3 regions of the Gordonia sp. SMJS1 genome follow, and region 1 is predicted to be linked to each of the others. Evidence: predicted binding sites of a transcription regulator. Region 1 holds the regulator's gene; each other region holds the start of a gene.
What was found. The regulator LexA, encoded in region 1, represses DNA repair genes until DNA is damaged. The targets are predictions, from matches to a motif close to CGAACANNTGTTCG.

Region 1 (4,612 bases):
GTCGAATTTCTCGGCGAGCGCGGCCACGGATGCCCGCCCCGCGAGTCGCACCTCGTCGACGATCGCCTGTTGTCTCTCCTCGGCGTACACACCGCTCCGATCTCCGGTTTCGACCAACCCGCTTGTTGAGGCGTGTGGGATTGGATGTTGTAGTAATTGTGTTTACGCCTGTTTGTGTTGACAAGTCAAGCACTTTTTGTAACGGTGGTCACATCGGTAGTCGAGTGAGAGGCAAGACGATGGCGCAGATCCTGACGGGAACCCCGGTGGTCGGCGGGTTGGCCCACGGTCCCGCGCTGTGGCCGGGCGAGCGACCCGACCACTCGCCGGAGAAGCTCGGCGTCGGTGTGGAGATCGCCGAGGAACGGCGCGCCGACGAGGTCACGCGCTTCGCCACCGCGGCCGGCGCCGTCGCCGCGCGGCTGCGCACGCGCGCGTCGCAGAACACCGGGGTGACGGCCGAGGTGCTCGCCGCGACGGCGGGCCTGGCCGAGGACCGCGGCTGGATCGGTGCCGCGACCGCGCTCATCGGCAAGGGCGCCCCCGCCGAGGCCGCTGCCGTCGCGGCCACCGAACAGTTCGCGGCGGTGTTCACCAAGCTCGGCGGACTGATGGCCGAGCGGGTCACCGATCTCAACGACGTGCGCGACCGGGTCCTCGCCGAACTGCTCGGCCTACCCGAACCTGGTGTGCCCACTCCGGAGGTGCCGTCGGTCCTGCTCGCCGACGACCTCGCGCCCGCCGACACCGCGGGCCTCGACCCCACGAGCACCATCGCCCTCGTCACCCGCCTCGGCGGACCGACCAGCCACACCGCGATCATCGCGCGCCAGCTGGGGATCCCGTGCGTGGTGGCGGTGGCCGACCTGGACGAGATCGAGCCCGGCACAACCGTTCTCGTCGACGGCAGCACCGGGCGGATCGAGGTGGAGCCCGATGCGGAGGCGGCCCGGGCTCGCGTCGACGAGGATCGGCGGCATGCCGCACTCGTCGCCGGCTGGACCGGTCCGGGGCAGACCGCCGACGGGGTGGCCGTGGCGGTGCTCGCCAACGTCGCCGACGGATCGTCGGCACGCGCCGCGGCCGGGTACCCCGTCGAGGGCGTCGGGCTCTTCCGCACCGAACTCGCGTTCCTCGAGCGTGCCGACGAACCGTCGGTGGACGAGCAGGCCGCGATCTACCGGGAGGTGCTCGATGCGTTCGACGGGCAGAAGGTGGTCATCCGCACCCTCGACGCCGGGTCCGACAAACCGCTCCGGTTCGTGACCCATCCCGACGAATCGAACCCAGCGCTCGGCGTGCGGGGCGATCGGATCGCGCTGGCGCACCCCGAGATCCGCGCGCATCAGCTCGACGCGATCGCGCAGGCCGCGTCGGGGTCGGCCGTCGCGCCGTGGGTCATGGCGCCGATGATCGCCTCGCCGGCGGAGGCGCGCACCTTCGCCGCCGAGGTCCGCGGCCGTGGTCTGGTCGCCGGGGTGATGATCGAGGTGCCCGCGGCGGCGATCCTGGCCGAAGCCGTCCTCGCCGAGGTGGACTTCGTGTCCATCGGCACCAACGATCTGACCCAGTACACGATGGCGGCCGACCGGATGTCGGCCGATCTCGCCGGACTGACCGACCCGTGGCAACCGGCCGTGTTGAGCCTCATCGCGGGTGTCGCGGCAGCGGGTGCACGTCAGGGAAAGCCGGTCGGGGTGTGCGGCGAGGCCGCCGCCGATCCGAACCTCGCCTGCGTGCTCGTCGGTCTCGGGGTCACCTCGCTGTCCAGCGCGCCGGCTGCTGCGGCGGCCGTGGGGGCCCGGCTCGGCGAGGTGTCCGCACCGGACTGCCGGGCCGCCGCCGAGGCTGCCCTGTCCACCTCGGATCCCGCCGCGGCGCGCGAGGCGGCCGCGGCGGTGCTCGACGGTTCGGTCGGTGGAGAGGTCAGACTCGCCGCATCACGGTGACGACCTTGCCGAGGATGACGGCATCGTTGCCCGGGATCGGATCGAACAGTTCGTTGTGCGGCATGAGCCAGACGTTCGGGCCCTGACGCTTGAAGGTCTTCACGGTGGCCTCGCCGTCGATCATGGCCGCGACGATGTCGCCGTTGTCGGCGACGTTCTGCTGCCGGACCACGACCCAGTCGCCGTCGCAGATCGCGGCGTCGATCATCGACTCGCCGACGACGCGCAACAGGAAGAGCGATCCCTCGCCGACGAGCTCACGGGGCAGTGGGAAGACGTCCTCGACGGCCTCCTCGGCCAGGATCGGACCGCCGGCCGCGATACGGCCGAGAACCGGCACGAAGGTCGGCTCGGGAAGCTGGCCGGCCGTCGGGGTGTCCGGCGACGGGGTGTCACTCGGGGCGATGTTGACCGCACGGGGACGGTTCGCGTCGCGCTTGAGCAGCCCCTTGCGTTCCAGCGTCCGCAACTGATGGGCCACCGATGACGTCGAGGCCAGGCCGACCTCGTCGCCGATCTCCCGGATGCTCGGCGGATAACCGCGCTCGCGCACCGAGCGGCGGATCACCTCCAGGACCCCGGCCTGTCGCGGGGTGAGTGAGGCCTCGGCGGCGGCGGCGTCGAACGGGGCCTCGTCGTCGGCGCCCCGCGCTCGGCCGCGCCTATCGCCGGTGTCACTCATGTTCGGTTCCTCTCGTCTTCGGAACGTGCTGGTAGATGGCTTGCGCCGGGTCCGAGCCTAGCGGAGTGCGACCGGCACCTCAAACATTTGTTCGATGTGTCGCGAGACTTTGTCGGGACGTCGTGCTACAAATTCGAACATCAGTGCATCGAACATCTGATCGATGTTCGAACACCGACCACCACACCCGCACGATCCCAGACACCCGAACACCGGAGGGCACCATGCGCACCGCCACTCTCGTCGCTCCCGTCCGCACCGACCGTCCCGACGCCGTCCGGCCGCGCACCGACCGCGCCGATCGCGTCCGGACCCGCGCCCCGCTGTCCGACGGCGGCCGACCGGTCGACAACCGGCCGGCCGGCACCCGGCCGCGGGGGGCATCGCCGGTGACCCCGCGGGTGGGCGGTACCCACTGTGGCTCTCCGGTCGGGGTCCGGGGACGTGGCCCGGTCGGGCCCGACGCGGCGGTGTTCCGTCGCCGCCGCCGCACCGCGGTCGCGCTCCTCGCCGGTGTCGGGCTGGCGTTCGTCGTGTGGGTGTTCGGTGTCGTCGGCCAGAATTACTCGGACTCGCTGACACCGTCCGCCGTGAGTTCCGAGGTCGTCCATGTGCGCTCGGGGGACTCGCTCAGCTCGATCGCCGGCCGGGTGGCACCCGAGATGCCGCGCGAGGTCGTGATCGACGAGATCGTCGCGATGAACGATCTGGGGTCGAGCGCGCTGCAGGTGGGCCAGCCCCTGCTCACCCCCCGGTACCGCTGAGGCCGGGCGGTATCCTCGATGTCACAGGGGCCGGCCGACAAGCGGCGGGGCGCACGCTTCGGGTGCGTTCCAGCGTCCCGCGACCTGCGTGAGGACACGATGCGCTGCCCCTTCTGCAAGAACGACGACACCAAGGTCATCGACTCGCGTGTCGCAGATGAAGGGCAGGCCATCCGCCGCCGTCGCTCCTGTGTTGAGTGCGGTCGCCGGTTCTCGACCGTGGAGAGCGCCGTGCTCGCGGTGGTCAAACGCAACGGCGTGACCGAGCCGTTCAGCCGGGAGAAGGTCATGCGTGGCGTGCGGCGAGCCTGTCAGGGCCGCCACGTCGCCGAGGACGCGCTCGCGCAGCTCGCCCAGCAGGTCGAGGACACGGTGCGCGCCAGTGGATCGGCCGAGATCCCCAGCAACGAGGTCGGACTCGCCATCCTGGGCCCGCTCCGCGATCTCGACGAGGTGGCGTATCTGCGCTTCGCCTCGGTGTACCGGTCGTTCGACTCGGTGGAGGACTTCCAGCGCGAGATCGACGACCTGAAGGCGGCATCGGGATCCGGGAGCGCGCTCGCCGAACCCGTGTCAGCCGAGTCGGTCCAGAGCTCGTAGGACCCGTTTCTCCGACACCGGGAACGCGGTGCCGAGACGCTGGGCGAACAGCCCCACGCGCAACTCCTCGACGAGCCACTGCGCTTCGTCGTCGACCACCGCCCGCCGGTGCTCGGGTACCTGTTCGAGGCGTTGGGCCCACCGTTCGACGACGCGATCGACGGCGGCCACCCCGGCCTGGTCGCGTGCTGCGGACGCGGGTAGTGCCTCCAGACGTGCTTGCGCGCCGTCGAGATAGCGCGGCAGATTCTCCAGGTGGCGTCGCGCGGTAGCCGCCACGAATCCGTCGAACACGAGGTGGGCGACCTGTTCGGCGACGTCGTCGGCAGCCAGCGAACCGGCGTGCCGGTCGATCGCCGCCCGCAGCGGGGACATCCGTTCGAGGGCTGCGACGGCCAGCGAGAAGTAGTCCGGTGCGGCCGCGGCGACCCGTGGCCGGATCCGTTCGAGCAGCGCCGAGAAGGATTGTGGTGAGCGAACCGCGGCGAGCTCTGCGTCGTCGATGTCGGCGACCGTGTCCCGAATGGCCCGTCGGGTGCAGTCGGCGAGCAGTGCCTCGGTGGTCGAGTACGGGCTCTGGCTCAGGGCGAGTCGTTCGACCGGACTCAGCGAGCCGG
Region 2 (4,612 bases), 1.9 Mb from region 1:
CAACCTCGGCACCATCGTCGGCTGGGTCAACGACGAACTCCCGGAGGACTCCCCGAAACACCTCTTGGGGATCAGTGAACCCGACGACATCTTCACCGCCATCGAGAACGGCGTCGACACCTTCGACTGCGTATCGCCGACCCGGGTCGCCCGCAACGGTGCGATCTACTCACTCGACGGCCGGTACAACGTCACGAATGCCAAGTATCGCAGTGACTTCCGGCCGCTCGACCCCGAGGTCGAGAACTACACCTCGCAGTACAGCCGGGCCTACCTGCATCATCTGTTCAAGGCGAAGGAAGGCCTCGGCCCCACGCTGGCGACGCTGCACAACGTGTCCTTCATCGTCACGCTCGTCGACCGGGCCCGCCAGGCCATCGAGAACGGCACATACACCGAGTACCGCGACGAGTTCCTCCGGCGTTACTACGGAGGTCCCCGGTAGGCGTGACCATTGCTCAGAACGGTGGCGGGTTGGCGTCGTTCCAGCGCTTCTCGGCGCGTTGGTGGCGTCGGAAGTCGTTGTCGCGCTGGGTGTTGAGTCTGTCTCGGGCGGGGTGATCGGGTGACCGTCTGGGGAAGAGCTTGTTGAACAGGTCGCGTCCGCTGAAGGCGTTGCCGACGAACATGTGCCCGGTGGGTGTGGTGAACCAGGCGGTCTGGAGTTCGTCTTGGTGGTCCTGCCAGCTGGTGAAGGTCTTGATGCGGTGATGGAACCGGCACAGCGGTTTGAGGTTGCGCGCATCGGTCGGGCCACCGCGACGCGGGTCGGCGTGGTCGAAGGGTTCGGTGTGGTCGAGATCGATCTGCCAGACCGGGGCGTTGCAGCCGGGGAAGGTGCAGCACAGTTCGCCGGCGCGCACCAGCGCCTGCAGCTTCTTCGAGGGGGTGTATCGCGTTGTCGAACTGTCCGCGTCGGGAGGCGGTGAACCGTCGGGTGCGTCGGGTGCGGGATGGATGTAGGTGCGGCGGGCTTCGGCGAGGAGTGTTCGGGCGGTGTCGGCGTCGATGATGCCGTGGCGGTCGAGGAAGGCGGGGTCGTCGTCGAGGCCGATCAGGGTCGACAGGTTCACCACGATGTGGAAAGTCGCGCGCGGCGCGGGTGAGTCCGACGCCGAGGCGGCCGGCGCGGCCGGGTCATCGACAACGACGTCGGCTGACGGGTCGACGTCGTTGTCCGCATCCACCATCTCAGCAGCTGATGTAGGCGGCTCGGCGGTATCCACTGTCGCTGCGTCGAGGTCTGGTGCTGTGTCGGGTTCGGTTGCGGTGATGACACAGTCGTCGCAGAGGCAGGTGATGGCGGCTTCACCCCGGGCGAGCGCTTTCAGAGCGTCGACTCGGCGGTTGGCCAACTTTCGAGGGTCACCGGCGTGGACCGCGGTGGCCATCGCCGTCAGGCGGGCGTCGAACTCGGCGGCATCAGCATTGGGCAGCGTGCCGGAGATCCGGGACTGCCCGGGTGTGAAGCGATCGGGGCTCACCGTCACCTTGCGATCACCCTTGACGCGTTCCTTGCGTCGACGGACCGCGTCGGGCGCCCACTTGGCGACGATGGAATCGACCATGGCGGTGAACCGCGCCGTCGACATCGGTGCGCGGGCGAAGATCGCCTCGGCCAGATGGGCGTCCACGGTCTGCATCTCTTCGTCGTCGGTGATGAGATCGGTGCGCTTGAGCGCGATGAGGAAGCGGCGCTTGTCGATTCGACCACACGCGAGTGCGTGTCCGGTAAAGGAGAGTCGGTAGCGCAGTGCGTCGCCGGCCTCGATGAGATCTTTCGCCTCGGCCGGCGTCACCGTGAGGGTGGCACCGACTTCGGCGATGGCCTGCTCGAGCCCGTTCGGCCCGAACTGCTCGTAGGGGTTCTCGCCCGCGGCCACTCGCGCGGACAGGTGCTCGAAGGCTTCGATGGAGTCGAGTTCGCCGTTGTGCGTCTCGGCGCGGCGCTGCGCGTAATCCATCTCGCGTTCGTCGTGAATGAGGCTGGCAACGACCATCATTCGATGCGCGGACGCTGCTGCCAAGCCCGCGCAGTGATTCAGGACCTCGACGAGTTCAGAAGCGGAGAGTTCGTGGTCGGGACGAAAGCGCGGCTCGACCGACTCCTGCGATGGGTCCACCGATGTGAATCCGGCCCCCGCCCCCGATGACATACCTCCACGATACTCGAACATACGTGCGAGTCAAGGGTGGTCTCTGGATTTCTCGGGGTGGTCTGGCAATCGAATCACGCCGCACCGACAGGAGTTACGCGTCGCCTCGGTGGCCTCGACGGACGCGGCGTCCTCGCTTCGCTCGGTCGACGCTGCTCGACCAGCGGGACACTGCGGCGCTGCTCGACCAGCGGGGCACTTCGACGCGGCTCGACCAGCGGGACACTGCGGCGGTGCTCGACCAACAGAGGGCGGCGCACCACAACGAGCGACGGCGGACGGGCGTCAGCGCGAGTCCTCGGCAACCATCCGTTCGCGGATGCCGCCGGCGACCCCGGTGCTGTCCGGGTTGGGGTCGTGGATCGCACCCGCGTGCGGCTCGACCGGTGTCCCCTTCTCGGTCTCGGACTTCGCCGTCGCCGCGGAGGACCGCTCGGTGATCCCGGGCATGAGATGGTGAGAAGCGTTGGCGGCCTTGGCCTTGTAGCCGACCGGTTGGTCCAGCTTCGGGTCGGTGCAGGCTGCCACGATCGCGTCGACCACGATCTGCGGATCGTCCATCGCGGACATCCGCGGTTCGTGTCCGGTGTAGTTGGCGGCGTGGACCCACCATGGGGTGTCCACGGCCCACGGCATGATGGTGCCGACCTTGATGGCGTCGTCGCCGGCCATGCGCAGCTCTTCGCTGATCGAGTGCCCGAGGCTCCGAACCGCCGCCTTCGTTGCGGCGTAGGTGTTCTGGAGTGCGATGGGTACCTCGCTGTCGACCGAGCCCACGTTGATGAGTGTGCCGCGACCCTGCGACCGGAAGACGCGCAGCGCCGCATGTGCGCCGTAGATCAGGCCCTTCAGGTTCACGTCGACGAGGCGAGCGTGGTCCTCGATCGGGATGTCCCAGAAGTATCCGACCGCGCCGACGCCGACGTTGTTCACCCACACGTCGATCGACCCGAACCGTTCGAGCGCGGCGGACGCGAGATGGGCGACGGCACGCGGATCGCTGACATCGGTGGGCACCGCCAGCGCCGACCCGCCCTTGCCGGTGATCTCTGCGACGACCTCGTCGAGGACCGCGGTTCGACGCGCCGCGACGACGACGTTCGCGCCGAGTTCTCCGAGTCGCACCGCGGCGCCGCGTCCGAATCCGCTCGACGCGCCGGCGATCACGACGGTGGAGCCGTTGATTTCCTTGTTGTCTGTCATGGTGATCGCCTACCCGAGGCGGGGTTCACCAAACCGAGAGGAGGCGCGCTCAGCCCGCGGCGCGGGACTGCCGGAAGGACTCGATCGCGGCGAGATCGTACGAGTTCGCCCCGGTCCCGATGCCCTGGGCGACGTGCGCGGCCACCGCGCAACCGAGTTCGGCGGAGTCGGCGAGACCGAGCCCGCGCAGGCGGCCGGTCAAGAACCCGGCGGAGAACGAGTCGCCGCAACCAGTGGTGTCCACGACGTCCACCTCGAACGCCGGCACCGTGACCACATCGTCGCCGGTCACGACCAGCGCGCCGTCGGCGCCGCGGGTGAGCGCCACGCAACCGACACCGCGGTCCAGGAGCGCCCGTGCGCCGTCGGTGAGGTCGTCGGTTCCGGTCAGTCCCCGGGTCTGCTCGTCGTTGGGCAGCAGGTAGTCGAGGTGGGGAAGTGCGTCGGCGATCCACTCGAGAAGGCCGGGGTCGCCACCCGACAGCAGATCGGCCGACGTCGTGATCCCGCGGTCGCGCGCCCGGCCGAGGAGCACGGCGGCGACCGCGCCGCCGAGGAACTCCGGGCCGCCGAGGTGCAGGTGGTCGAGCCCGGTCAGCGCGTCTGCACCCAGGTCGTCGAGCGTGAACTGCGCATTCGCCCCGATGCAGTGCCACGCGGGACGGTCCCCGTTGGGTTGCACGGGTATGACCGATGACGACGTCTGGACCCCGGGCTTCGGAACCAGGCCGCCGGTGTCGACGCCTTCGGCGTCCAGCAGTGCGGTCAGCGAACGCCCGATCGTGTCGTCGCCGATCGCTCCGTGGGTCCGGACCGTGGCGCCCAGCCGACTGAGGACGAGCGCGGTTCCGCCCGCGGTGCCGGCGGCGGAGAAACCGATGGACTGGACGAGCGCGCCGTCGGACCCCGCCGGGATGGACTCGATCCCGACGACGTGGATGTCCAGCACATGGACGCCCACGGTTGCGATCGTCGGCGGTTCGAGCCGCGGTGAGGGTGTCACGTCCGGTTCTCCTTGGGTGTCCCGTAGTCCAGCCGGATCGCCTGGGCGACAGTGGACTGCTGTTGGTCCTCGGTGAGTTCGCGAGGCCGGCCCATGCTGCTGGTCCGGTGAAAGAGGGTCGCGAGCCACTCCAGCAGCAGGGCGTTCTCCACCGCGTGGGCCAGGCTGGAGCCGCGTGCCACCGAACCGTGGTTCGCCATCAGCGCGACCTGGGTGTCGACCAGCGCGTCGGCGACGATCCCGGCGAGCT
Region 3 (4,612 bases), 2.1 Mb from region 1:
CGTCCAGCCGCACGCGGAGCTCTCCGAACCGCATCGGTCGATCGCGGAGGGCGCCGATGACCAGGGCGCTCCACTTGTCGGCGAGAAGGTCGAGCATCCCTCGGCAGGGACACGACGCAGAGTAGGCGTCTCCGCGATGGGACGGTAGTGACATGGCGCTGGCCTCGATGCTTTCTATTGGATACTAGGAGCCCTTGCGGGTAACTGGGGTCGTGGGGATACCTTAGCGCCATGACACGAGAGATGACAGCCCTGGTCGCGGTCGCTGCGAACTCCGTCGAGGACCCGAGCGCGTTCGCCGAGACGACAATGCCGGTGCCGGCCCCCCGTCCGCACGATCTCCTCGTCGAGGTCCGCGCGGTCTCGGTCAACCCGGTGGACACCAAAGTGCGTGCAGGCCTGCGTGACTCCGATCCGCCGCGTGTTCTGGGATTCGACGCGGCGGGGATTGTCGTCGGGATCGGCGACGAGGTGTCGAGGTTTGCCGTCGGGGACGAGGTCTACTACGCCGGTTCGATCGATCGGCCGGGAACGAATGCCGAGTTCCATCTTGTCGATGAGCGGATCGTCGGGCGCAAACCGTCGTCCCTCGACTTCGGCGCGGCTGCCGCACTGCCGTTGACCACGATCACTGCCTGGGAGTCGTTGTTCGAGAAGCTGCGGGTCAATTCCGCGGACTCGGGAACGATCGTCGTGGTGGCGGGTGCCGGGGGCGTCGGCTCGATGGTCATTCAGTTGTCCCGGACCCTGACTGATCTCACCGTGATCGCAACCGCGTCACGGCCTGAGTCGCAGGAATGGGCGCGAGGACTCGGTGCCCACCACGTCGTCGACCCGAGACGCCTGCGCGAGGACGTGCGGGCATACGCTCCGCGCGGTGTGGACTACATCTTCTCGCCCCACTCGGACGGAAATGTCGAGTCCTATGCCGACATCATGGGTGTACACGGTCAGGTCGTCGCCATTGACGAGCCCGAAGGTCTCGATACCCTCCCGCTGAAGCAGAAGAGCCAGAGTTGGCATTGGGAGTTGATGTTCTCCAAGCCGTTGTTCGCACCGGAAGACGACTCACAACACGAGATCCTCGGCCGGGTCGCCGAACTCGTCGACGCCGGCAAGATTCGCAGCACTGTCAACCGTGAACTGGCTGGTTTCACGATCGAGAATCTTCGTACAGCGCACCGAGTCTCCGAATCCGGAGGGGCGATCGGCAAGGTGGTCCTCACGCGCTGACCACCGCGGATGAGCCGGCGAACTTCACGAGGTGGCGAGTAACTCCATGAGGTGTGCTTCGACGAGGGAGGGCCGGGGCGTGCGTGGTCCGGGTCGGGGTGGTCGGACGTCGATGACGTGGCTGGTTTTCAGCCATGAGCGGCGCGCGTCATGTGGGCGTGGCTCGTCGCCGGACGTGGTGCGTCCGTGGATCTCTCGCCGCACCTGTGCCAGGTGGGCCTGCAACCGCTTGGGTATGTCGGGTCGGCGGTTGATGTATTCGGGGTTGGGCGGTGCGCCGGGTTCGACGTTGAGTCGCCAGGCGCAGCGGCCTTCGTCTGGCCCGGACCGGACGATCCGGGTGGTGTACTGGCCGGGTTGGTCGCCGACCATGCGGTTGTGGCGGGGACAGGCCGGTGCGAGGTCATCGATGTCGGTGAGTCCGCCCTTGGCCCAGTCTCGTTCGGCGTGATGAAGCTCGACCTGGGTGGCGGGCTGATCGCACCCGGGAGCCGAGCACACCTCGCCGTCGGGTCGGGCGAAGGAGACCAGGCGTTGTTCGCGGGTGGCGAGGCGTTTGCCCCGTCCGAAGTGCAGGGGGACGGTGGTGGCGTCTTTGAAGATCGCGAGCCAGGGTTGCATGTCGGCGGCCATCGCGATCAAGTCCCGGATGGGCAGCAGGGTTCCGGTGGCGGTGGTGGCGAGTCCGGCTTCGCGGGTCAGGTCGGAGAGGTCGGCTTTGATGATCAGTTGCACGGGCAGGCCTCGGTGCGAGGTTCCCAGTGTTCCGTCGGCGAAGCCTGCGGCCAGTGCGGCGTCGAGGGCGTCGTGATTGGTCTGGGCGAGAGTGCGGCCGTCGCGGTCGGCTGCCGAGGCCAGGGCGTCGGGGTCGGCGGTGCCGGCCGGTCCGCGAGGCGACTGCGGGTCGTCGGGGTTGTTGAGTCCGGGTTTGCCCCAGACGGCGAACATCATCGTCAGCCGGGCGACGAGTTCGGGTGTCAGGGTGCCCGATATCTTGGCGGTGCCGTCGGCGCGTTGCCGACCGATCCACAGGCCGCGGCGTCGTTTCTGGTCGGTGTCGTCGGCCAGGGTGCCGTCGGGGTCGAGATGGGCGAGCAGCCGCGCGCCGAGCCGGGTGATCTCGGCAGGCGTGTGGGCTTCGGCGATTTCGGCCATCTGTCGTTCAGCGGCGACCTTGATGTCGTGGTCGATGGTGCCCGGGATGCGGTCGAGGACGTCCAATGCGGCCTGGACGTGCGCGGTGCCGACCGTGCCTTGTGCGAACGCTTCGGCGAGACAGGGGTATTCGGGTGGGAGGACCTCGCCGCCGAGGCTGGTCCGGTGGGCGGTGGCGTCCATATGCTTACGGCGGCGCATCGGGTTCGACACTCGTAGCCGGTGGGTCATGAACTGCATCAGGGTGCGGCAGCCGGCCTTGCGTGGCAGGTCGCGGGCGACGGCCTGATCGATCTGCCGGTCCCCGGCGACGGTCAGACGAGCGATGGCGCGTTCGGTCTCCGCGGCCACCTCAGCGAGTTCGGCATCGGTACACGGCGACAGATCCACGGTCTGCAATTTGTCGAGGGTGCGGTGGAGATCGGCCACCAACTCAACGGCACGCGGTTGCGGCGCTGTCGAGTCGCCACCGACGTGTGCGGTGCTGGGCATGACGGTCACCTCCTCCGAGAACCGTTGCTGCGAATGTAGGTTCGAGTGTACACCAATCCAGACGTGCGGCAAGGCCAAACATACTGCTGTGCAATGCTATTCGTTGATGTCGACTTGTCGGTGTCGTGTGGTAGGGGCCTCGGACGGAAGCTCTTCCCGCGATTCACACGGCGACCTGTACGACAGGACCACCGCCCGTTGCTCAGCGCACGACCTCCCGGTGCCCGGCGTCAAGACGGCGGGTCCAACCGCGGGCGTCGAGGTACTCCAGTAGCGGAATGACCACGCGCCGAGTGGTTCCGAGCGCCTGACGAGCGGCGCTGGTGGTGAACGGCTGATCGAGCGAGGCGAGGATGCGCATCGCCAGGGCGGGGGCGGTCGGCAACAGCACGACACCGTCGCGCAAACGGAGAATTCGGCCCGTGCGCTCGGCGGCGGCGAGTTCTCGGGCGCCCAAGCCGAGTGCGGTGAGGTCATCGGCCTCGGGTGCACGGAACGGGTGGTCGGCGAGCCGGCGCTCCAGTGCGCTGACCGCGTCGTCGGCATCACCCAGGGAGGGCTTGTGACCCGGGATTGCCAGGTGCCCGTCGGACGATGACAGCCCGGCTTCCGAGATGACGGTCGCCAGCAGCGTCGTGTCCGGGAGCCCGAGCAGCGCGGGTGCGCCGGCCGCAGAGAGCCCGGCCGACAACGGGTCCCGTTGATGTAGTTCGCGGACGGCGGCGTGAAGCCGTTCCGCCCAGGCGGTGAGGGAGGTTTCGGCGACCCACCACTCGCCGATCACTCGTACGCCGTGGGGAGCGGGCTCGGCGTCGTCGACCAGGCCGAGTCGCGTCAGATCGGTGACGCGCATCGCGCCACGCCGATGCACTTCTTCGGCGGCCCCGGCGCCGTCGGACATGGCCGCCAGCGAGGCAGCGCGCCGTGTTGCGTCGCCGCGCCGGGTCAGCGCCGGGGGATCGGGGTGCAGCACGACGCCACCGCCAACAATCCGTTGGCCGGGATCCCGGAGCACCACCCGATCGCCCCGCGACATCGGCACGGCACGGGCGAGGGTCACACGCGCGTGGTCGCCGTCGAAGGGGCGCAACCGAACCGGTAGCGCCGCTGTGCCGATGTGTGCGACGAGGTGTTCCGGTGCCTCCTCGAAGGACATGCCGCTCACGCGCCGGACATCGGCGACTGCGGAGGTGTGCCAGGCTCCGGGCGTCACGAGTGCGTCGCCGCGCGAGACGTCGTCGACGCCGACGCCGCGCAGATTGATCGCGACTCGGCTGACCGGGCCGGCGCTGGTGAGAGTTGCACCCTCGCTCTGCAATCCACGGACATCGAGTCGCCGGCGGCCGTCAACCGTGAGCAGGTCCAGGGTGTCGCCGACCGAGATGGTCCCGGCGGATAGGGTGCCGGTGACGACGGTGCCGGCGCCGGTGCGGGTGAAGACCCGGTCGATCCAGAACCGGACACGCCCCGAGGTCGACGGCGGTGATGTCCCGGCCAAGACGGCGTCGAGCCGTGTGCGCAGTTCGTCGATTCCGACGCGATCGGGCGCCGACACCACGACCGCCGGCGCATCGGAAAGGCCGGTGCGGCTGAGGCGATCACGCGACAGATCGATCACTTCACGAACGCGGTCGGGCGAGGCCCGGTCGGCTCGGGTGATGACCAGCAGCCCGTACTCGATGCCGAGGGCGGCGACGGCATCACGGTGGTCGTCGGACTGGGCGCTCCATCC

Region 2: QAD21_RS01985 (HNH endonuclease signature motif containing protein) is a predicted target of LexA. The motif match lies at 2,171-2,184, and genes of this name have one in related genera.
Region 3: QAD21_RS20095 (HNH endonuclease signature motif containing protein) is a predicted target of LexA. The motif match lies at 2,911-2,924, and genes of this name have one in related genera.

What each region holds. Positions count from the first base shown of each region.
Region 1 covers NZ_CP123381.1:2,329,974-2,334,585, forward strand. Annotated here, with positions in the region: gene QAD21_RS10655 (DeoR/GlpR family DNA-binding transcription regulator) at 1-90, opposite strand, end outside; gene QAD21_RS10660 (putative PEP-binding protein) at 240-1,949, shown strand; gene lexA (transcriptional repressor LexA) at 1,927-2,631, opposite strand; gene QAD21_RS10670 (LysM peptidoglycan-binding domain-containing protein) at 2,856-3,395, shown strand; gene nrdR (transcriptional regulator NrdR) at 3,495-3,995, shown strand; partial or broken gene hrpA (ATP-dependent RNA helicase HrpA) at 3,969-4,612, opposite strand, start outside.
Region 2 covers NZ_CP123381.1:444,816-449,427, forward strand. Annotated here, with positions in the region: gene tgt (tRNA guanosine(34) transglycosylase Tgt) at 1-445, shown strand, start outside; gene QAD21_RS01985 (HNH endonuclease signature motif containing protein) at 459-2,156, opposite strand; gene QAD21_RS01990 (SDR family NAD(P)-dependent oxidoreductase) at 2,442-3,359, opposite strand; gene QAD21_RS01995 (carbohydrate kinase family protein) at 3,409-4,362, opposite strand; gene QAD21_RS02000 (class II aldolase/adducin family protein) at 4,359-4,612, opposite strand, start outside.
Region 3 covers NZ_CP123381.1:4,431,139-4,435,750, reverse strand. Annotated here, with positions in the region: gene QAD21_RS20105 (helix-turn-helix domain-containing protein) at 1-97, opposite strand, end outside; gene QAD21_RS20100 (zinc-binding alcohol dehydrogenase family protein) at 232-1,233, shown strand; gene QAD21_RS20095 (HNH endonuclease signature motif containing protein) at 1,258-2,880, opposite strand; gene selB (selenocysteine-specific translation elongation factor) at 3,083-4,612, opposite strand, start outside.